4 regions of the Siminovitchia sp. FSL H7-0308 genome follow, and region 2 is predicted to be linked to each of the others. Evidence: riboswitches for the same ligand, from Rfam matches in the RefSeq annotation. Region 2 holds a riboswitch; each other region holds the start of a gene.

Region 1 (5,839 bases), 2.2 Mb from region 2:
TGGAGATTTGGTTTGGGGCCCACAACCAAGAGAAGTGATGAATACGCTCATGAGGTATAAAGACGAGTTCGTATTCATAATGGGAAACTCGGATCGGGAAGTTGCTTCCGGTGATGGGGCGGAAAAAGAGCCACAACATTTTATAGCGGAATTAAATCAATGGTGTGCCGGGCAGTTGAGTGATTCGCAAATGTCATTCCTTAAAAACATGCCAAAACATCATAGTTTATCAATTGATGGGGTAGGGGAGGTATTATTTGTTCATGGTTCCCCGCGTAGTGATGAAGAAGCGATTAGAGTGGATACTCCTGGAAGCAATATTACAGATGATACAGGATACGAAAGAAAACATCATTGTTTACGGGCATACGCATATACAATTTGACCGGATTATTGAAAATAAAAGAATCATCAATGCTGGAAGTGTGGGCTTACAAAGCCGGGCAAATGGAGCTTGTTGGTTACTGATTGATAACGAATTCCACTTTAAAATCACCGAATACAATGTTGAAGAAGCGGCTGAAAGGTTTCTCCAAGGGCAATGTCCTTATAAAAAAGATTTTGCAGAACATATACGAAACCCGCCTTACGCAGGGCCTTAATAACTCAAGAGTGATAAAATTTTCAACAAACAATTTTATCAAAGGTGCAAACAACAGAGTAAACATAAAGCAGTCGCATTATCTTGCGGATAAAAGCGGCTTTCACGTGCCCGATGCGATTAATATCGTTGCAGGATTGTTTCATCCCGCATGTAAGGTGCCGTAATACTCCCACATCAACATCTTGAGTGAATACAAGAGAAAACGGCACCTACATGCCCGATTGGTTCAACTAACATTCAGTAGAATCCCTATTGAATGAAGTTTCACTTTATGAGAACAGTTTCTTCTAGTTTACTTGTACTTTTAGTAGTATGTATTTGCCATGAAACAGGGTTGCTTAAGTATTATTTTTCACAATCTCATCATGATCCAGCAAAACTTCGAAATCTTTTACATAAACGGCATTTCCGGTGATTTCAACATCGAGACAGTCACTGTTTTTTGAAACTCGCACGATAACCCGGCCGTTTTTTCCGATTTCATGACCCTGCTCCACAACAAGGTTCAGAGAATCTTTAAAATGAGTATGGATGTATTTCGCATAATAAGCGCCCATTACCCCTGAAGCAGTACCCGTTACCGGGTCTTCAATCGTACCGGAATATGGTGAAGAGAAATGCCGGGCATGCATATCGGCGTGTGAATCATGCGTTTCCAAACAGAATGGATGGACAGAAGCATTTGGCATCTCCTTTAAAATAGAAGGGAACGCTTTGTTATTGGGTTTCATTTTCTTAAAAGCGCTCAATTGCTTTATAGGGATTAATAATGTCCAAGTACCGGTACTTCCATATAATATAGGTAACTGATCATGGATATCAGATTCATTTAACCCAAGGGAGCCAGCCAAATCTTCTATGGAACCTGTAAACTCTTTAAATGTTGGAGAAGCTTGTTTCATGGTGATCCATATGTCGTTTTCGGCTGTTGATTTAATCGTGATCGGTAAAATCCCAGCCCTTGTTTCAATGGTAAAATCGGTCTTATCGCCCAATAATCCTTTTGTTTGGAGCGCATAAACAGTTGCCATTGTAGCGTGGCCACATAAATTCATTTCATGACCCGGTGTAAAAAATCGTATTTTCAGGTCTGCGGCTTCGGATGCAACTGGAAATGCCGTCTCATTAAATCCTACTTTAAAAGCAATCTCTTGCATTTCGGCATCTGTCAGCTGATCTCCGCTTAAAACGACTCCCGCTGGATTTCCCTTATTAGGTTCTTTACTAAACGCATCGTAGTGATAAACCGTTATTGACTTCACACCCGATCCCCCCACCAAGATTTAGAAACTCATGTTGATTGTATCATGTATAATGGCTTTCTTGTTCAATAAAAAATGGACCCCGTTAGTGAAAAACGAAACCTGTTTTTTCATAGTAACAACCTTTATGTTAAGACCATGTGCTTTATCCCGCATGTAAGATGCCATATACACTACTTTAAGACCAGAGTTGATACCAAAGGTCTAAGTGGGAGAAAACGGCGCCTTAAATGCCCGATTGGTTCAACTAACATTCAGTAGAAGCCCTACTGAATGAAGTTTCACTTTATGTACAACTTCCTCTTTATCGCACACTTCTAAAATAAGCTTTTTGTTTTAGTAATTTCATTAACTTGTATAAATAATGTGAACCGAAAAGCTGTTGTTCAATTTGATAATCCATATATGCCAGTGAATCCATTGTTACTTGCCTGGCTTCGGCAAGACTTTGCCGGTTTATTTTTCCCAATATATCCCGGACGATTTCGAGCAAGTAAACGGATGATTGAACAGTTTGGATGATTAGCAAATAGAGAAGATCGACTTTATTGTGGATTTAGGCCCTGAAGGAGGAGAAAAGGGCGATCAAATCATTGTCAAAGGAACACCGGATTCGATTGTGAAAAATAAAAAATCATATACAGGACAATATTTGTAAACTCATTTTAGAAAACAGCTATTATTTTTTGAAAAAAACATTGATTCATATGATGTTAGGCACATCAGGAAAAGTCATGAAGATTTTTTTATTCACATCTTTTCACAGGTTTTAATCGTTTTTTAAAGGTTTGTTAGGAGGCAATTACATAAAGCAACCACCAATTCTTGCTTTGGAAAGTTGACATTTTTTTTAGAATTCTGTAACATTTCAAATTGAGAGCTTGTACTCCAAATTACAACTGAATAATGGAAAAACGAATTAGGTTCTTTTTATTTGTAAAAGATTAAAAGGGAATCAGGTGAAAGTCCTGAACGGTCCGGCCACTGTAATTGAGGAGCGACTTTCCATTATGCCACTGGGGAATACCCCGGGAAGGCGGAAGGAAGCGATGATCCAAAAGTCAGGAGAACTGCCTAACGCGTATATATGTAGCCTTCCGGAGAAAGGTGAAGTATGAGTCACTATGTCATCAATATAGATGGAGACAACCATCTATTATGTTTATAGATTTGCAAAATACCTAATCGCCTTGGGCTTCTCTGGAAGTCCAAGGCTTTTTCGTTTTTCCGAAGTTGGAGGAGGGAAAGATTTTTCTCGAGCGTCATTTTACATACTCGGACAAGAACAAGCTCTACAGACAAATGTGGGGGGAAAAAAGTGGGGGTTATTAAGAAGCGTTCGTTACGGTTATCTGCGGTTTTACTGACTTTTCTATTGATGTTAAGCATTGTGCCGCAAGTTGCTTTTGGGAAGGCTTACGATCCGAGAACAGGTTATCAAGAGTTGGACATTCGCTTCTGGGAAGATAAGGAACCGGAAATCGGTTTTTATATGAATGCTTCCTCCAGGTACATACTTGAAACGCTAGAAAAGCCAAGTATGGGATCGGTTGGTGGAGAATGGGCTGTCATGGGTTTATTGCGAGGCATGTATGCGGGTCACGATTACATGAACCATGTGCCAGATACCTATTTTGAAGATTATCTTGGCCGGATCGAACAATATGTGGCGGATAAAAAAGGAAACCTTCATCGGGCTAAATCTACTGAATGGTCGCGTCTCATTCTGGCGCTTACAGCATTAGGCTACGATATTACAGATGTAGCAGGCTACGACTTTATTGAAAAATTATCCAGCTCATATCGTTTTTCTTATAGGCAAGGAATTAATGGGCCGATTTGGGAAATTATCGCAATGAATACGGGAGGATATGAATTTTATCCTGATTCCACAAATCCGGACGTAAATACTTTCGGAAAAATGATTGATTACATTTTAAGTAAAGAAATTACGCAAGCTGACGGAACGGTGGGAGGCTGGTCTTTATTTGGCAACCCAGACCCGGATATTACAGGGATGGCGCTGCAAGCGTTAGCTCCGTACTATGGTGATGAAAAGCGCTATGCTGCGAGCGGGGCGGAGGCGTCATATGAAGAGTTTGCGGCAGCCGTGGAAAGAGGAATTTATATGTTGTCTGTTCTGCAACAGGAGAACGGAGCATACGCCGCTTTTGGAAATGTGAATGCGGAAAGTACTGTCCAAGTAATTGTCGCGCTAACGGCTCTGGGCATCGATCCATTACAAGAAAATGTGGAGCTTAAGCGGATTGGCAAACATGTGAGCTTTATTCAAAAGGGCGCTGTTCAGGATGGCGTTTGGACGAACAATATGATCGATGCACTCCTCACTTTTTGGGATGATGGCAGTGGTTCTTCGCCAGAAATAGGCGGTTTTAAGCATGTCACGACAGGAAATGACGGCGGCGGTGGTTCGGGACATAGAGTAAATGCCATGGCGACCGAACAATCGCTTTATGGACTGATTGCCTATGATCGGTTTAAAAAAGGAATGAATGCCTTATATGATATGACCGATATGAAAAACGGCGAATACAAAAACATGGCTGCTAAAAAACATGATGCCAACTTCCATTCTAATGGTGAAGTACAAACAAACAAGGTTTCACCTTATGCGTTAGTGCAAATTCCCGAAGGTAAAAACATCCAGGGGAAAAAGTTCAAAGCTTGGAATTCCAAACAAGACGGAAGCGGCACGGATTATCTACCCGGTGAAAAGCTCGTCATGCCGGAACACGATATTACATTGTATGCACAGTATGACAACATTGAATATAACATCCATTATGAAACAAATGGCGGGACTTTAATTGGGGATGACATACCGAAAACATATACGATAGACGACGCGGAAATTCCACTTCCGGCAGCCGGGCAAATGGAACATGAAGGCTATCGATTTGAAGGCTGGTATGACAATCCAAGCTTTGAAGGCGAACGAGTAACAGCTATCGCGAGCGGAAGCTATGGAGATAAAACGTTTTATGCAAAATGGGTGGATGAGTCAGGCGCAAATGAAGAAGCAGCAAAGGAAGTAGAAGAGATGATTGCGGCTTTGCCTGATATCGAGAATGTAACCCTTCATGATAAAGAGGCCATTGAAGGGGCGCGAGCGGCCTATAACAACTTGACTCCACCGCAGCAAACATTCGTTGCCAATATACAAAAGCTTGAAGCGTTAGAAGCGAAATTATTAGAGTTAGAACAAGATTTAGTCAATAAAGAAGCCGCTAAAAAAGTGGAGGAAATGATCCAACAGCTGCCAGAAGCGGCGAATCTAAAGCTAGAAGATAAAGCGTTAGTAGAAAATGCCCGTTTGGCTTATGACAGTTTAACAGAAGTACAACAAAGTCTTGTCACCAATGTAGAAAAGCTTGTTGAGACAGAGGCAAAGCTGAAAGTATTGCAAGAAGCAGCAGATAAAGAAGCGGCACAAGCTGTCGAACAAATCATTGCTGAATTGCCTGAAGTCGAAGAATTGACATTAGACCATAAAACAATCGTTGAAAATGCGAGAACAGCGTTTTATCGTTTAACAGCATCACAGCAAGATTTAGTGGCCAATAAAGCAAAACTCGACGAAATTGAAGAAAAAATGTTTGAATTGGAACAAATCGAGGCGGATAAGGCCGCTGCCGATATCGTTGAACAGATGATCGCCGGGCTTCCAAATGAATCGGAAATCCGTCTAGATGATAAAGCGTCTGTTGTCAAAATAAGACAAGCCTATGATGGCTTAACAGAGGCCCAACAAAAGTTAGTGCCGAATATTGAAAAACTCACATCACTTGAAACGAAATTAAGTCAATTGGAACAGGAAGCACTGGACAAACAAGCGGCCAAAAAAGTGGAAACGATGATTGACATGCTCCCTGAAGTGTCGCAACTATCACTAAACCAGAAGGCGCTGGTCGCGGAAGCGCGCAAGGCATATGATCAATTAACGCAGGTCCAA
Region 2 (5,839 bases):
TGCCGATAACAGCCAAGACCATGGCTGTTCCTTTTAACTTCCGATGCGATCCCCGATTCCAGCGGCGGTCTAAGAAAGAAATCATTTTCCCTATCCATTTAACAGGATGAGGCCAATCGGGCGGGTCCCCAATGGCCAAATCAAGCAAAAACGCGAGGGCAAGGGCTGTTACATGGGCGTTCAACGAAGGCCGTTCCTTTGTAAATGATTATGCAACGCTTCTTTTGTACATAGAAAGACACCTTTGCCGACCAGCCGGCCAAGTAGCGTGATCGAACCGCCAAAAGGAAGAAACGGCCCTTCCTGCGTTGCCGCAATTAATATACTATCTGTCGATGTTCCAGTCGCAAGGGTGCCTGTCGAAGAATCGACGACTTGACATTCATGCAGCGCTTTTACCTTTGCTTCGGTTGCCGTCATAATGCTTTGTATAAAAGCTTCCTCCGTTAACTTACCGTTTACGAATACCCATGTGTTAATGGTTCCGGGGGACACGAGAACCCGGTGTCTTTCACCCAATGATGCATCGACGGCATTCCCGGCACCCGCGGTCACGACAACAAGCACAGACAAACCAGCTTCTTCAAACACCTGGTGGGAAACATCGTGCAGATTCACCGCCGTCATCATCCCGACTGTTTCATTCGGGTCATATCCATGATCTTTTAAATAAAGGATCATCTCTTCCTTAAAGTTGTCGCATTGATAGTTTTTGTCCACATGCCGGTTGACAAAAGAGCGGTGCCAGCCCACGCCTGATCCGGTAACACCCGATGACATCGTCCGCAGCGGGACCGGTGATTCAAATGTAATGGTCTCATTCGATACTTTCAGCATGCTTTCTTTCAGCAATAATGGATTCTGCCCACTTGGCCATTGATGCGGAACGAGCATCATTTGTGGTTTCGGCACTTTTGGGTGCGGATATTTTTCAATGTCCGCTTTATAAATACACTGAATTCTTTCTTCTTTTAACACCTCAGCAGGCGCATCGCATATTTGCTTTTTTCCTTCATGCAAAAGCAGCAAGCGGTCACAGTACAGACCAGCCAAGTTCAAATCGTGAAACACGGAAACGACTGTGAGATTCTCTTCTTTTGTCCACTTTTTCAATAGATCGAGCAGTTCTTTTTGGTAGGCCAAATCCAAGTGATTCGTCGGCTCATCTAAAAGAAGAATTTTCGGCTTTTGTGCCAACGCCTGTGCCAAAAAGACGCGCTGTCTTTCCCCGCCCGAGAGCTCTTCCAACGGACTTTCGGCATATTGGAGAATGCCTGTCTGCTCCATCACTTCGTGAATGATCTTTTCATCTGCCTCATCAAAAGAATGAAACAAGCTTTTTTGATGGGCATACCTCCCTAAAGAAACGGTTTCTTTCACTGTGTAATTAAAAGCCAAAGATGACATTTGCGGGAGGACAGCCGTTAACCGGGCAAATTCTTTCGAGGAAAAAGATGAGATGGGACGGCCGGCCAGCCTCATTTCACCCGACTGAAGCGGCATCGTGTTGCTCATCATCTTTAAAAGCGTTGTTTTTCCGCTCCCGTTTGGACCGATGATGCCGAAAAACTCCCCTTTTTGTACTTGAAAAGATATATCTTGAACGACAGGCTTACGCCAATAGCCACCCGAAGCTTGAATAACTTCAATCATGGGAATCTCTTCTTTCATGCTTAATATGGTAATGAATCGTGCCTCGTAAGGATGTTTCCTTCTAAAAAATGGCGTTCGGCGAGAATCCCCGCCCTATCCGCCAATTATTGAAATGCATCGGGATACACTGCTTTTGCCAGTTCTTCAACCCCTTCCGCCAGACGGGGACCGGGACGATTGATGAGATCGGAGTGCACATCAAAAACCTGTTTTTCCTTAATGGCCGTAATATCAGTCCAGCCTTCACGCTTTAACACTTGTTCCACCGGATTATCCACATAGTTGCTATATGTAGTAATGATGACATCCGGATTCATCTTGATAACAGCTTCATCATTTACCTTCTGCCAGCCGTCAATTTCTTTAGAGGCGTTTTCTGCATGAATAATCGTGAGGAGTGTATCCATAAACGTATTGTTACCTGCTGTATAGATTTCCGGTTCGGGAGATATTTCCATAAAAACCTTTTTCTTGTCTTCTTCTTTTATCCCCTTAACCTTAGCTTCAACATCGGCGATTTTTTTCCGCATATCCTCTATGACCTTTTCCGCTTCATCCACTGTATTTGTCGCTTTTCCGATTAACTCAATCGACTTATACACATCATCCAAACTTTCCGAGCTGTTGACAACAAGCACCGGAATGTCTGCCGCTTTTAATTGCTCTACAGCTTTTTGATCATTGGAAGGGTCAACCAGCACAAGCTGGGGGTCCAAGGAGAGGATTTTTTCTATGTTCAACTCAAGGCCGCCGATTTTTTCCTTCTGGGCCGCTTCTTCTGGATAATTGTCATGGTCGGATACGCCGACAATTTTATCACCCAATCCAAGGGCAAACGCAATTTCAGTGTTGCTTGGGAGGGCGGATACAATTCTTTCGGGTTCCTTTTCAATCGTTATCTCTTCCCCGTTACCGTCCGTTAATGTGACTGGAAAAGCCGCCTGTTCCGATTGTTTCGTTTGTTGTTCGGATGGTTGATCTGTTTTTCCACTTTTTTCAGCAGCCTGATTACAACCGGTCAACAGGCTGAACAGCATGAAAATGGATAGTAATAAAATGTGGAATTTTTTCAATGTTTCTCCCCCTGTAAATTGATTTTTTTCTCAATAAAAAAACATCTCTTCGCAAGAGATGTGTGCAGTTTGGAACAGCCATCCAATATTAGATGGCGATTCCACCAGTACACCTCCCTATCCTCGTAGGTTCATGGCGTGAAGAATCAGGCAGGTCTCCTGGCTTATGGTCATCGTGATCGCTGTTCCTTCCCATGCAATGAAACACAGTGGATACTCAGCTCACTCCCATTCACAGTGGCGGGACCGCGTTGGATTTTCACCAACTTCCCTATTAAGTCTTTTCATAAGACACCCCATTCTTTCCATATGAAATTGTCAACTTGACTTTAGTATACATGATCGTCTCTTATTGTACAGTTGGATTTTTCAATGAAAGATGGCTCAAATCCCCTTCCGAGAGAATTTCAATTTGGCTGCCGGCTCTTTTTAAAGCCGTTACACTCGTTCCTTCGATATAAGGAGTTTTCCAAAGCTGGTCCATGTCAAGCTGGCGGAAAATAAGCTGCACCATTTTCACGACAACACCATGGGTAATGATACAAACATGGCCAGATTCATAGGTGGATAGCAATTCCTTGACTAACGCCTCGACTCTATCTTTTACTTCGTAAAAGTTTTCCCCAGACGTATGAACATATTTACTTGGCTGATGCCAGTAATGATGATATTGCTCAGGGTAAAGCTCCTTAATTTCTTCCATTGTCTTTCCTTCCAGATCTCCAAGATCCATCTCTATCAGTCGCCCATCAACGGTATAAGAAGAAAAGCTTTCTCCATGAATCAACTCCAGCGTCCTCACGGCACGCTTGCTCGGACTCGTGTAAACCGCTTGCCAATCTATCTCTTTGAACTTTTCTCCAAGCAGTCGCGCATCTTCCACTCCTTTTTCAGTTAAACCGGAATCCCTCCGGCCTTGAACTTTTCCCGCAACATTCCATTCTGTCTGCGCATGTCTTATAAAATATAAATACAGCATAAGTACCCTCTTTCTATACGGTGATTCGTTTTCATTTTTCGTATCATACTGAAATGTAATGATAGTTATAGCGCCTTAACAAACAACACTCTATCTTGTTCCACACCATCATAATCACTATGTACATCAATGCCATCCACCTGTTTATCTCCTTTTTCAATGACAAAACCCATTTTCGTATGGTAAGCGATAGAGCTTTGATTCACTGGAGATGTGACACAGCGAACTGTTTTAACCGCTTTTTTCTTTACATGATCAAAGAAGGTTTGATAAAGTTTGCGCCCGATACCGTGTTGGCGGTAATGGGGATGTATGCCAACAAAATGGATATAGGCCTCTTTCTTGCGTGATTGCGATAAAAATCCAATCAGAAACCCGATTATTTCCCCCTTTTCTTCAATGATATAACTAGTGTCTTGAAAATGATCAAAGAATAGTTTGGGCAGCATATCCGTCATCGTACGACCATTCCACCACTCATTTAACACAGAAATAATGATCTTGTAATCTGAAGATTTCACGTTTCTTATATTCATTATCCTGCTCCTCTTTTTTAGGTATAAAAACAGCCCTATCCAAAGGGACAAAGCTTCGCAACTTTTTTGAAACAGACAATTTTATTGTAAATGACTCCAATACCGCATCTTACTTTTAAAACGGCATTTCGAGTAGTCTCTTTTTAAGAATAGCCCACTCCTTGCAAAAAGAAAATATCCTGTAGCAAAAAAAAAGAATCCGGCCCCTACCTATGAATCACGACCCGCGTCCCAATCGGAATTCGGCGGGCAAGATCCAGCACATCACGATTATGCATTCTAATACAGCCATGTGAAACGTTTTTGCCAATGGAAGAAGGGTTATTTGTCCCATGAATTCCGTAGTGGGGCTTTGATAACCCGATCCACATAACACCAAACGGACCTCCGGGATTCCGCTGTTTGTTGATGACCGCAAAGTTTCCGTATGGTGTTGGCGTTAACATCTTGCCGACAGCAATCGGGTACGTCTTTATCAACTTGTTTCCGTCAAAAAGCTTGAGCTGGTGTTTCGTCGTTGAAACATCAATCCATTTCGCCACGATAAATCCCTCCAACATCTTTTGGGAATATCGTATGTAGAACATCAATAAAAAGCCCCTTCACGAGAGCTTTCTTTCTCTCCATCTCCCACCGCAGCTCTACCCGGACGCGGATGGACTTCCGGAAAATAGGCGAGGGGACCGTCTTCGATATCGCCGTTCCCGATTTAGCGGGATCAACTCCCGCTTCGCCAGCTTTGGCGATCATCATTTGTTTGGCCAGCGGCCCGGTTCATCTAAAGGAAACACCCTTTGACTTACCGACGGAAGGCTTAGCCACAGCTTGATTGTTGAACAGAATAACCTCTGATACGCCTTTTACCAAAATAACCGATAAGGACGGGATAGCACTTGGCAATCCCACCATGGATGTAAGCACCCTATTTCCCGGGCGATCCTTAAGCAGGCATATTTTCGGAAGCGGGGTCGCAAATCGCTTTTTTAGAAAAAAACTCCCCTTAAGGAAAACAGATTTTTATTTTTTATCTGTCTACCTTTAGGGGAGCATATCAGTTTCCTTTCGGGGGCTTTTAGTAGTGAACCAGTAATAATATAATACATTCACCTTATTGCATTTGCTGCAGGTTTCATAATATGCATCGCCAATAAAATGATGGTCGCAGGCTTGTTGGATTTCATTTATCCGTACCTGCAATACCTCTATTTTCCTTTCCAACTGCTTAATTTCCTCTCTTATTTTTTGTACATTCATACGGAAAACCTCCAGAGAAAATTATTGGTATATACTGCTTCCGGCTTTTTGGAATTCAGCCGCTTTTTCCTGCATTCCTTTTTCAAATGCTTCCTGCGTGTTTAAGTTGTTTTTTTCCGCATATTTACGAATGTCATGAGAAATTCTCATGCTGCAAAATTTGGGTCCGCACATGGAGCAGAAATGCGCTGTTTTGGCCGCATCAGCCGGAAGAGTCTCGTCATGATATTCCATTGCCCGTTCCGGATCCAATGATAAGTTGAATTGGTCTTCCCAGCGAAATTCGAATCGGGCTTTGGAAAGTGCGTCATCTCTCATCTGCGCACCCGGATGGCCTTTCGCCA
Region 3 (5,839 bases), 1.1 Mb from region 2:
ATCATCCACGGAACACCTGAATGTAAGTGAGCAAGAGACAGTAGAAGACAAATTTCAGAAAATCCGTATCTTCCACTCTTCATTCGCTTGTCATCTTTTTTTTGAAAATGAGCCATTTGGCGCACTTCCGAAACGGCTAGGCCTCCATCAACAACCAAGCAACCAATGAGTCGTAAAAACACAGATAAAAAACCTCTCCGGAAGATCAGGGGGAGGATGATTCTTCCGATAGATGACCAAGACCAAACAGGCTGTTCAGGTTCGGGTAGCGCTGGCGAACAAGGGAATTGCCGGATCAATCAAGGAAACTTGCTGCTGGATGCCATTTGCGCCCTAGAGGACACCCAGGAGATTTCCGTTTACTGAACGAAAGGGTGAAAAGCTGGAAGGAATGACCGATACAGTCCATGGGTTTATTGTTCTATTTGGCAAGTGAAAAAATGTATGAACTGGCAATGTAACATCCATGCGACTTGCCAACAGTCTTGCGAATGCAATAAAGATTTTCGATAACAGAAGGTCGGTCAAAAGCAATAAGTGAGCATGATGACGAACCGGTCGCTTCCAGCTTTCGTTAAAACCGGGTCTCCAAAGCTTTCGATCCAAATAGGTATCCAAGACCGAGAAAAGAAGAAAAGCATAAGTGTGAACCAATCCATGAACCAGAGCATCAGCTGTATTTATTTGGCATACCACTAGAAATCTATAAGCGTGGTTAGTGAGTGTGGTTTTTAAAGATGATAAAGCACCAACAGCTCTGCCCATGTTTTCTGGTACACATTGTGGAGCGGAAATGCATCTTGGGCACTATAAAGGGCTGGCCCTGGAAAAAACAGTTTATGCGCTATAACAACCCTTTTATCAAACCTCCAATCCATTCTATTATCCGGAAACGGATGTTCACCGCTTGAAGGTCGCGGTGACTTAATTGTGTCGATTGCATGATGTCTTCGGCAATTATTTTTTTGACATGGGCAATAAATTCATGGTCGTATATAAAGCAATTGATTTCCTTATTTAACAATAAGCTTCGATAGTCGAAATTGGCTGTGCCGATGTCACAAACAGCATCATCAAACAAGAGAACTTTCGCATGGAAAAATCCTTCTTTGTATTGATATACGGTGCCTCCTTTGGCCAGTATCTTCCGCAGGTAGGGAAATGATGCTTCTTTGACGATGGGATGGTCGGACATTCTTGGTACAAGAATCGTCACTTTTACATTGTTTTCCAAAGCTTTTTCAAGAGAAGCCATGACTTTTTTCGGTGGAATGAAGTAAGGGGTGCCAATGAAAATGCTGTTAGTAGCCTTTTCAATATGGCGGATGATTTCCTCTTCTGCACCAACCCCTTCTGTTGGGAAAAAGCGATGGGTAATAGGCCCTTCAGCGAGCGAAGGGAATAAAGCTTGTTCATCGAAATCTGTTACCCCCGTCGCTCGTTTCCAATCCCGCAAAAAAACGCTCTGTAAATCGGCTGTCCCCGTTCCTTCAATGCGCAAGTGATAGTCCCGCCAAGGAGAAAGAAGTGAATCAAGGTCAATGTACTCTTCTCCAATATTATAGCCCCCCACATAACCGATCTTTCCATCAATCACAGTGATTTTCCGGTGGTTGCGGCGTTGGAGGGTAAAAAAGAGAAACGGCAGGCGAGGGGTGTTGCAATAATGCACTTCGACCCCGTTCCTCCGGGCTTTTTGGATGAGTTGTTTGGACACCGTTCTTGATCCAAACCAATCGAGCAGCAGCCGGACTTTGACACCACTTTTTGCACGGTCCATCAAAATGTCGAAAAACAGCTTGCCAAACGAGTCGTTTCTTACTATGTAAAATAATACGTGAATGCTTGATCGGGCGTTATAGAGGTCATCAAAATACTGGATAAACAAGTCAGTTCCCCGGACAAGCAGTGTGATGTCGCTTTTTCTCAAGGGGGATTGCGGCGGTTTGCCTCTTTTTCGGGCAATAAAGCGGCCGATATAATAGTCGGTCATGCAAAATGAGACTAAAATGATAACAATTGCTGTAAAGCAGGCAAGCCACTTCAATGAGAACCCCCCTCCTGTCCATGAATATATGCCCGTTTAGTATTCCCATTTTGGAAAAGGAAAAAGCTGTGAAACGAAAGTTTTTCATGTATAATATCTGTATAACTCCATATGTTTAGGCAATCGGTGGCTTTTTGTTGAAAATCTGTTTCGGAACATTCAGTAAAAAGCTGAAAAGGGAAGTTGGTGCAAATCCAACGCGGTCCCGCCACTGTAAAATGGGAGCGTCCTGAGATAACCCACTGTGTTTTGGTACGGGAAGGGGCAGGAAGCGATGATCATAAGCCAGGAGACCTGCCGATTTCACCTCTACAAGTCAACCTGCGAGGATGGGGAGATGAAGCTCGGATAAATAAAGTATGATTTTATCTGGCACTGGTTGTGTTTTCCTGAACATCTCTGCATGGAGGTGTTTTTTATTTTTAAAAAGAAATGGGGATGGATTTGGTGAAAAGAATACATATGTTATTAGCCGCGCTTTTCCTTGTGGCCGGGCTGTTGGCTGGCTGCGGAAGCAAAGATGAACCAAAGAATGAAAGCGTGGAACCTAAGACGACGGATGAAGCCAAGGAAACGGGTTTTCCGATAACGATTAAAGATGGAGTGGACAAAGAAGTCACGATTGAAAAGAAACCGGAAAGAATCGTTTCGCTGATTCCGAGCAATACGGAAATTGTGTATGCAATCGGTGCAGGCAATGAAGTGGTGGGTGTTAATGAGAACGACGATTATCCTGAGGAAGCGGCGAAAAAAGAAAAGGTTGCCGGAATGGAGTTAAATGTGGAAAAAATCATTTCTCTCGAACCGGATCTTGTTCTTGCCCATGGATCAGGAATGGACGTATGGGAAGGCGGATTAAAGCAGCTTGAGGAAAGCGGTGTGACAGTTCTTGTTGTACATAACGCGCAGAGCTTTAGTGATACGTATGAAACGATTGAGATGATTGGGAAAGCCACGGGACATGAAAAAGAAGCAGAAGAAGTCGTACAAGAAATGAAATCCAAACTGGAAGAAATCAAGGAAAAAGCAGAGAAGATTCAAGAAGAAGAGAAGAAGTCGGTTTTTGTCGAGCTCTCCCCTCCTCCCGAAATGTATGCAGCCGGGAAAAACACCTTTATGGATGAAATGCTGGCTATTATTAACGCGAAAAACGCTGTGGAAGAAGAAGGGTGGCCAAAAATGAATGAAGAGGCCATTATTGCGATGAATCCCGATGTGATCATCGTCAATTATAGTTATGTGGAAAATGCTACCGATGCAGTAATGGCACGCACTGGCTGGCAAGATATGAACGCGGTAAAGGAAGAACGGGTCATTGCGGTCAACGAAGATTTGGTGAGCCGATCCGGCCCACGTTTGGCTGAAGGAGTAGAGGAGCTTGCAAAGGCTGTTTATCCGGATGTTTTCAAAGAATAATCCTTTTTTTCCCTATATCATTGCGATCGGGCTGTTGATTGCCGTAATGCTTGTCAGTATCTCGACGGGTTCCGTAAAGGTGCCCATACTGGATGTTGCACGCATTATTGGCAGTGAAGCTTTTTACCTTCCGATCGAATTTCCCTCTGATCCCATGTATACGAATATTGTCATGAATATTCGTTTGCCCCGCGTCGTGCTTGCCGGACTGGTGGGAGCGGCTTTGGCGATTGCCGGAGCTGCTTTTCAAGGGCTGTTGCGCAATCCACTGGCGGACCCTTATACGCTCGGTGTTTCATCGGGCGCTTCAGTTGGCGCGGTCATTACACTTTTTTATCAATTGTCCCTGCCTTTGGTTGGAATGTATACACTGCCGCTATTAAGCATTGTTTGCGCATTTATTACCGTCATTTTGGTACTTTCTTTTGCGCGCAGCATTGACAGAACGATGAAAGTGGAAACGATCATATTGACGGGGATTATTTTTAGCTCTTTCCTTGGCGCCTTTATCTCGTTGATGATTGCTTTATCCGGAGAGGAGCTGCGCCAAATCATCGGCTGGCTTTTGGGAAGCGTCTCGATGAGGGGCTGGAGCTTTGTGAAAATTATTTTGCCGTTTTTACTGGTCGGCAGCCTTATTCTTTTTTGGAACGCGCGTGAACTGAATGCGATCGCTTTTGGAGAAGAACGGGCCAAACATCTTGGCGTCAACGTAGGCCCAAGAAAGGTGGCCGTCTTGGCGTCCAGCTCTGTCCTGACAGGGGCGGCTGTCGCAGTGTCGGGAACGATCGGTTTTGTGGGTCTTGTCATTCCCCATCTGGTGAGAATTGTCTGGGGGCCGGACCATAAACACTTGCTTCCGCTTTCTGTTTTGGCGGGAGCGTCTTTCCTCATCTTGGCAGATCTTGTGGCTAGAACGATCATCGATCCTGCCGAGCTTCCGATCGGAGTGATTACCGCATTGATCGGGGCCCCGGTGTTTGCCGTCATTTTAATACGAAGAAAATTAGGGAAAAGAAGCTGAAGGCTGTCCGGTTTGGGCAGCCTTCCTTTATTGTGTAAAGGAAAACCATAGGATGGGCGTGTGGTTCCGAATAGTTTATTGCGAGGGTTAAAAAAAGCTTCGCTTTTACAGGTAGAAGCAAAGAGAAAAAATAAAAAGGATAGGGCATTTTGGGGTTAGCCGGAAGAGTAGGACGGTTGGCGAACTTTCAGCAATAGAGGCTTTCATCCCTAAAGTAAACCACCCGTTTACATGAACGAATTTTGATGAATCATAATAGAATTTCTCGAATCCATAGCAGGTTCCATCTTGACTGAATGCTCATTCATTATATAATGGTAGTAACAAGATTCGGAAAAGTGCCGGTTTTAAAAATAGATGAGAAGGGGGCACCAACTGTTATGGATGGATTGCTATTGCTGAATTGGCTTGCTTTTGTATTCGTAACCGCTTACGGCGTTTACTTGTTTGTGTATGTGGTAAGAACACGGATTCAATTTATTAAACTGGGAAAAAAAGAAGAGTTTGATCGCAATGTGAAAGAAAGGCTTAAAAATATTTGGACGTATGTGTTTGGGCAGAAAAAGCTTTTAAAGGATAAAAAAAGCGGCATTATCCATGTGATGTTTTTTTATGGTTTCATTCTCGTGCAATTTGGGGCAATTGATTTTATTTGGAAAGGGCTTGCACCGGGATCCCATCTTCCGCTTGGCCCTCTTTATCCGGGATTTACTTTTTTCCAGGAGCTTGTCACGCTTGTCATTTTAGTGGCGGTGGCCTGGGCGTTTTACCGCCGTTACATTGAAAAGCTTGTGCGCTTAAAGCGGGGATTTTATGCTGGGCTCGTATTGCTTTTTATTGGCGGACTGATGGCTTCCGTCCTTCTGGGGAACGGAATGGCCCTCATCTGGGAAGGGGAAAATCTTACATGGACGGAGCCTGTTGCGTCAGGCATTGCGGCACTGTTTGGCTGGATGAGCCCGTTCGCAGCGGCGGTTGTGTTTTACGTCGCGTGGTGGGTGCATCTGCTTCTATTACTCGCTTTCTTAGTATATGTGCCTCAATCGAAGCACGCCCATTTAATTGCCGGTCCGGCTAATGTGTACCTGGAGCCGCTTGACAACGACGCGAAGTTGAAGCCGATTGATTTTGAGGATGAGTCCGCCGAGACATTCGGTGTAGGAAAAATTGATGAATTTACAGATCTTCAGCTTCTTGACTTATACGCGTGTGTGGAATGCGGCCGCTGTACAAATATGTGTCCTGCGACAGGTACAGGAAAAATGCTGTCGCCGATGGATATTATGATTAAGCTGCGTGACCATTTGACGAATTACGGGGCAGCTGTTACAAGAAAGCAGCCTTGGGTGCCG
Region 4 (5,839 bases), 1.7 Mb from region 2:
AAATTTCGGATTAAAAACAACGCTACACCCGTTATAAGCAAGGTAACGGCAGTAATATGTACTCCTTTTAGCGTTTCCGAAATCATGTCATTGAACAGAACACCGATGACTCCGGCCGGAATCGTGGCGATTATTAAATAGACAATGAAGCGAAAATCATCCCTCGCCTCTTCGTTTCGATGCAATATGTAAGAAAAGCCGTTCGTCGCAAGACGAATAATATCGTTACGATATATAATTAAAACGGCAATCAAAGAACCTGCATTTACAAGCAATTCAAATGTCAACTTTTTTGTGGAAATTCCTAAAAAGTGCTGGGCAAGCACCAAATGCCCGCTGGATGAAATCGGGATTGGCTCGGTAATTCCCTGAATCAACCCCAGCACGATATATTTAATAGTTTCCATTATATTTATTTCCATCACATCTCACCATCCCCGATTTACTAGAATACCTTTTTTACGTTTGCTTTTCAATTATATTTGGCAAATAAAATGAAAAACAGTAATGTTGTTAAATTGCCATTTTACTCAAGACCATAAGCCGCTGTTTAAGGAGAGAAGTCAAACGCGGGATACTTCCAAAGCAACTTTATCCCGCATATAAGGTGCCGTAAGACTCTCACTTCAAGACTTGATGAGTTGATACAAAAGGTTTAAGTGGGAGAAAACGGCACCTAAATGCCCGATTGGTTCAACTAACATTCAGTAGGAGCTTGATGAGTAAATTCTCCCTCAAACATCTTGGGAAAACGATTGGTTCAACTAACATTCAGTAGGAGCCCTACTGATGGACAAAGGCAGCAAGATATTTTCTTTGACAGTTAACGTATCCAGCAAATTATATTCCTGGTAAATGAAGCCGAGGTGATGCTTGCGGAATTCGGCAAGTTGCTTTTCCTTCATGCCGACGATGTCTTTTCCATCAATTTTGATCGTCCCCTCACTCACTTTGTCAATGGAAGAAAGGGCGTTAAGCAATGTCGTTTTTCCCGAGCCTTACGCGCCCAAGATACTGACAAAATCTCCTTTTTCCACTTGAATATCTATTCCTTTTAAAACTTCCTGCCTGTTAAATTTATTTCCGTAACTTTTATAAATTTTTTGCGCTTCAAGAATACTCAATTATGTTCAATCCTTTACTTGATATATTGATCATAAAAGGATTGGATATCTTTTTCCTTCGATTCGACGAACAAATGATAAAAGCATGTGACAAACATGTCACATGCGTGTGGCGTGTCAGATTCTCAAATTCGTTAGAGGAATGTCGTTCCTGTTCCCGGCTATGATTGTTGTTACTATAATGATCACGAGCAAAAATTCGAACCCTGTCTTTTCGGCAACCGCTGGTTTTCCCCATCAATCTTAATAAACTAAAAATATTGGTAAAAGAAATTCATTTTTTCACCACCGTATCGGAATAAGTCGGAGTGTGATCCAAATGTTTTTGCGGCCGACCCATTCGTTTTTAGCATTGTTGTATACATAAAAAAACGCTATAACAAATAGCATCAGGTAACCATTGAGTTACAGGCTCTTTCTCTCGGTAAGCTTGATGAATTCGATCACTTTATATGTTTAAGCTTGGGGCATATGCTTCGGTTTTTCTTCATATTTCAATGGCTGTCTTGGGAAAATACCCTTAACAACGCCGCGCTCAAGGAGAAACGCGTCTTGTGTTTTCCTCCGTTAGGAAGGGCAGATATTTCCCAAAAGCGGCCAGATGTTTAAAGGCGTGTTTGTTTGTGGTACGATTGTTTGTGTTCTCGCCGACTTGATCACATACAGTTTGTCTCCGTTTTTCATGTTTGAATGTTGCATTTCGTTTATTCAACCGGAAAACGATATTTTGCTTGTCAATTGGTTTTGGCCATGTTATATTTTAGTAGATACAATATTTAGGTGTAGAAATTAAATAAAACACAATATATAGTGACACAACAAAGAAGGCGCCCAAAAGGGCTTAAAAGGGAATCCGGTGAAAAGCCGGAACTGTCCCCGCAACTGTAAATGCGTACGAACGGCAATACCACTGTTTTTTAAACGGGAAGGTGACCAAGTAGGACGATGCATAAGTCAGGAGACCTGCCTTTTTTGTCACAGTTTCAATTCTTCGGGGATTGAGAAGATGAAACGATAGTGGAAACCGTCATTTTTCGTGCGCTTTTTTCTCCTATCGTTTGATCCGCTCTCTTCCCGGAGCGGGTTTTTCTATTTTTAAAAAATGAAGAAAAGGTGAGAAAATGACAACCATTATTGCTGAAAAAGAATCTCAAAAGCAGCCATTTGATCGAAAGAGATTATCGCGTTTTATAGAAAGGGTCGCGGACTTAAACTGTCCCGCATACATCGATAAGGTTGTCCGGGTGATAGAATCTAAAAATGAATATCATAAAGATCATATAACGGGCCTTCTCATTCAAGCCGCTTTGGAAAATACGGATGAAGCCAACCCGGATTGGACATACACTGCCGCAAAAATCTACCTCGCAAACTTGTACAAACAGGCCAGTATCAACCGCTCCTATGACAAAAAACAAAAATACGGGGATTTCTATCAATTAATCAAGCAATTAACTGATTTCGGAATTTACTCGACTCGTTTACTTGAAAAATACAGTGAAAAAGAGATTCGGGAGCTGGAACAAATCATTGATCCGGAGCGTGACTTGTTATTTGATTACATAGGACTTCATACATTGGCGACGCGTTACCTGGCAACGGATCATGAAAAAAATGTTTATGAATTGCCGCAAGAACGCTGGATGATCATCGCCATGCATTTAATGCAGGATGAGGCAAAGGAAAAAAGAAAAGAGTGGATTCAGGAAAGTTATTGGGCGTTGTCGAACTTGTACATGACAGTCGCCACTCCTACTCTTGCCAATGCCGGACTTGCGCATGGCCAACTTTCGAGCTGCTTCATCGACACGGTGGAAGATTCGCTGATCGGCATTTACAACAGCAACACAGATGTTGCCAGGCTTTCCAAAGACGGCGGAGGCATCGGGGTCTATATGGGGAAAGTCAGAAGCCGTGGAAGCTCCATAAAAGGATTCAAACACGCGTCATCCGGGGTTCTTCCCTGGATTAAACAGTTGAACAATACAGCAGTTAGTGTTGATCAGCTCGGAAGGAGAAAAGGCGCTGTTGCTGTTTATCTTGATGTGTGGCATGCGGATATTCTTTCTTTTCTCGATTTAAAACTGAACAATGGCGACGACCGTCAGCGGGCGCATGATATTTTTACGGGTGTATGTATTCCCGATCTCTTTATGGAGCAAGTGGAACGACGCGGTGACTGGTATTTGTTTGACCCGCATGAAGTGAGACAAGTCATGGGCTTTTCGCTGGAAGACTTTTATGACGAAGAAAAAGGCGCGGGCACTTTCAGAGAAAAATATGAAGCATGTATTCAAAACGAGACTTTGACTAAAACGCGGGTTCCGGCAATTCAAATCATGATTAGAATCATGAAATCCCAGTTGGAAACAGGAACACCGTTCATGTTTTACAGGGATGAAGTGAATCGCATGAATCCGAACAAGCATGCGGGAATGATTTATTCAAGTAATTTATGTACCGAAATTATGCAAAACATGTCCCCCACTGTGCAATTTGATGAAACAATAGATGGAGACACGATCATTACTTATAAAAAACCTGGTGATTTTGTCGTTTGCAATCTTTCATCCATTAATTTGGCCAAAGCGGTTCAAAAAATAGATGGCCCGCACGATGTACTGGAACGATTGATCCCCATCCAAATCCGAATGTTGGATAATGTCATTGATTTAAACACCATTGACGTTAAACAGGCTGTCATCACCAATCAAAAATATCGGGCTATCGGACTGGGAACATTTGGCTGGCATCATTTATTGGCCTTAAACGGCATTGAGTGGGAATCAAAAACGGCCGTGGAGCTTGCAGACCAATTATATGAAAAAATCGCCTTGCTGGCCATTCGCGCGAGTGTCGAGCTGGCAAAAGAAAAAGGGCCCTACCCTCTGTTCCAAGGCAGTGATTGGGAAACAGGAACTTATTTTCAGAAACGGGGCTATCTGGCCGGTGACAGATCAGACGAGTGGAAAGAGGTCATGGAAGCAGTTCAAACCGCCGGGATAAGAAACGGGTATTTAATGGCAGTTGCACCCAACTCCAGCACATCCGTTATTGCAGGCTCAACAGCCAGCATCGATCCCATTTTCAAGCCTTTTTACTTTGAAGAAAAAAAGGATTACAAATTGCCTGTTGTGGCACCAGATTTAACCCATCATACGTACAACATATACCGAAAATCCGCTTACATCGTAGACCAGCGGTGGTCCATTCAGCAAAATGCCGCACGGCAACGGCATATCGACCAGTCTATTTCATTTAATTTGTATGTTCCGAACAATATCAAGGCGCAAATCATGCTAGACCTGCATTTGCAAGCTTGGGATTCGGGGCTCAAAACGACTTATTATGTCCGTTCAACGGCATCCGATATTGAGGAATGTGTATGGTGCGAGTCTTGATTTGTTACGCCACCTACAGCGGAAACACGGAAGAAACCGCAAAATTGATCCAAACCCGATTGAATAGCGAGGGGATGGAAACAACGATGTACCGGATTGGAAAAGGTCCAATCCCGGACCCCTCCGGGTTTCATGCCGTGGTTCTTGGATCTTTTACTTGGGGAAAGGGCGCCACCCCCGGCATTGTAAAAGATTTTGTATATGAACTGGGGTGGAAACCGCCGAACGTATACGTATTTGGAACAGGAGACACCCAGTTTGGGGGCGATGATTTATTTTGCAAAGCAGCAGACAAGCTGGCGAAGTTTTACTGTTCGCCGATCGCCCCCTTGAAAATAGAACAAAGCCCAAGAGGCTCGCAGGAAAAACATGTCAACAACTGGACGGAAGGAGTTATCAAACATTGCCTGAACTTTTACAAAAAGCAGCCATATTAAACCCTGTCAACCCGAATAAATCTACTGCCCTTTTTGGCGGGAAAGCGAGCGGAATATTAAATTGGAATGATCTTGCTTATCCTTATTTTTACGATTACCGCGAGCAAATCCGCTCATTGTTTTGGCGGGCCAGCGAGGTGGACATGACGCAAGATGCCAAACAGTTTCCCACTCTTTCAAAGCCTGAACAGGAGGCGTTTTTAAAAATTATCGGCCTGCTCGCAACATTGGACGGCCCACAAACGGACTTGGCGGCGAGAATTTCCCATTTTTCCACTGATCCATCCGTCAAATCCATTATGGCTACTATTGCGGACCAGGAAAGTGAACACAATCACAGCTATGCGTATGTCCTTTCTTCTGTTACAACACTTGATAAGCAAAATGAATCTTTTGAAACTGGCAGAAAAGATGAAGTATTGCTAAAAAGAAACGAACGGATTATGGACGTTTATAATGAATTTGCCCATGCTCCTTCCATTCAGACCGTATTAAAAGCGATCGTTTATTCATCATTACTCGAAGGTTTGTTTTTCTATTCCGGGTTTGCATTCTTTTACAACCTTGCCAGACATCAAAAAATGGTGGGAACATCAACGATGATTTCTTACATCAACCGGGATGAACTTCAGCACGGCCGCTTTATGGGCGATTTGTTCCGAGCTGTTCTTGCAGAAAATCCGGAATATAATACAGCTGAATTTTGCAACTGGGTATATGATCAATTTGTTCACGCTGTTGAACAAGAAACCGCATGGAGCAGGTACGTACTTGGAGAGATTGACGGTATCGATCTTCTTGAGATGGAAGGATATATTCAATATCGAGCCAATAAGATGTTGAAATTATTGGGCTTAAGCGAAATATACCCTGATTA

Evidence for each region. A riboswitch is a leader RNA that binds a small molecule or an ion and turns the genes downstream of it on or off. The one in region 2 is predicted to bind cobalamin.
Region 1: linked by a shared signal. The riboswitch ahead of MHB50_RS06210 (InlB B-repeat-containing protein) and the one ahead of MHB50_RS16775 (ABC transporter substrate-binding protein) in region 2 are both predicted to bind cobalamin.
Region 3: linked by a shared signal. The riboswitch ahead of MHB50_RS00425 (ABC transporter substrate-binding protein) and the one ahead of MHB50_RS16775 (ABC transporter substrate-binding protein) in region 2 are both predicted to bind cobalamin.
Region 4: linked by a shared signal. The riboswitch ahead of MHB50_RS08655 (ribonucleoside-diphosphate reductase subunit alpha) and the one ahead of MHB50_RS16775 (ABC transporter substrate-binding protein) in region 2 are both predicted to bind cobalamin.

The regions. Positions count from the first base shown of each region.
Region 1 covers NZ_CP150282.1:1,321,254-1,327,092, forward strand. Annotated here, with positions in the region: gene MHB50_RS06190 (metallophosphoesterase) at 1-385, shown strand, start outside; gene MHB50_RS06195 (metallophosphoesterase family protein) at 327-602, shown strand; gene MHB50_RS06200 (PhzF family phenazine biosynthesis protein) at 943-1,866, opposite strand; gene MHB50_RS06205 (hypothetical protein) at 2,171-2,395, opposite strand; cobalamin riboswitch at 2,771-2,959, shown strand; gene MHB50_RS06210 (InlB B-repeat-containing protein) at 3,185-5,839, shown strand, end outside.
Region 2 covers NZ_CP150282.1:3,542,299-3,548,137, forward strand. Annotated here, with positions in the region: gene cbiB (adenosylcobinamide-phosphate synthase CbiB) at 1-184, opposite strand, end outside; gene MHB50_RS16770 (adenosylcobinamide amidohydrolase) at 181-1,653, opposite strand; gene MHB50_RS16775 (ABC transporter substrate-binding protein) at 1,758-2,726, opposite strand; cobalamin riboswitch at 2,858-3,040, opposite strand; gene MHB50_RS16780 (histidine phosphatase family protein) at 3,076-3,705, opposite strand; gene MHB50_RS16785 (GNAT family N-acetyltransferase) at 3,771-4,241, opposite strand; gene MHB50_RS16790 (L,D-transpeptidase) at 4,448-4,783, opposite strand; gene MHB50_RS16795 (hypothetical protein) at 4,767-4,994, opposite strand; gene MHB50_RS16800 (serine protease) at 5,280-5,495, opposite strand; gene thiC (phosphomethylpyrimidine synthase ThiC) at 5,517-5,839, opposite strand, start outside.
Region 3 covers NZ_CP150282.1:85,344-91,182, forward strand. Annotated here, with positions in the region: gene MHB50_RS00415 (hypothetical protein) at 217-366, shown strand; gene cls (cardiolipin synthase) at 845-2,047, opposite strand; cobalamin riboswitch at 2,156-2,364, shown strand; gene MHB50_RS00425 (ABC transporter substrate-binding protein) at 2,495-3,463, shown strand; gene MHB50_RS00430 (iron chelate uptake ABC transporter family permease subunit) at 3,426-4,487, shown strand; gene MHB50_RS00435 (4Fe-4S dicluster domain-containing protein) at 4,868-5,839, shown strand, end outside.
Region 4 covers NZ_CP150282.1:1,810,223-1,816,061, reverse strand. Annotated here, with positions in the region: gene MHB50_RS08665 (undecaprenyl-diphosphate phosphatase) at 1-422, opposite strand, end outside; partial or broken gene MHB50_RS08660 (ATP-binding cassette domain-containing protein) at 786-1,124, opposite strand; cobalamin riboswitch at 1,933-2,110, shown strand; gene MHB50_RS08655 (ribonucleoside-diphosphate reductase subunit alpha) at 2,246-4,525, shown strand; gene MHB50_RS08650 (flavodoxin) at 4,510-4,962, shown strand; gene MHB50_RS08645 (ribonucleotide-diphosphate reductase subunit beta) at 4,929-5,839, shown strand, end outside.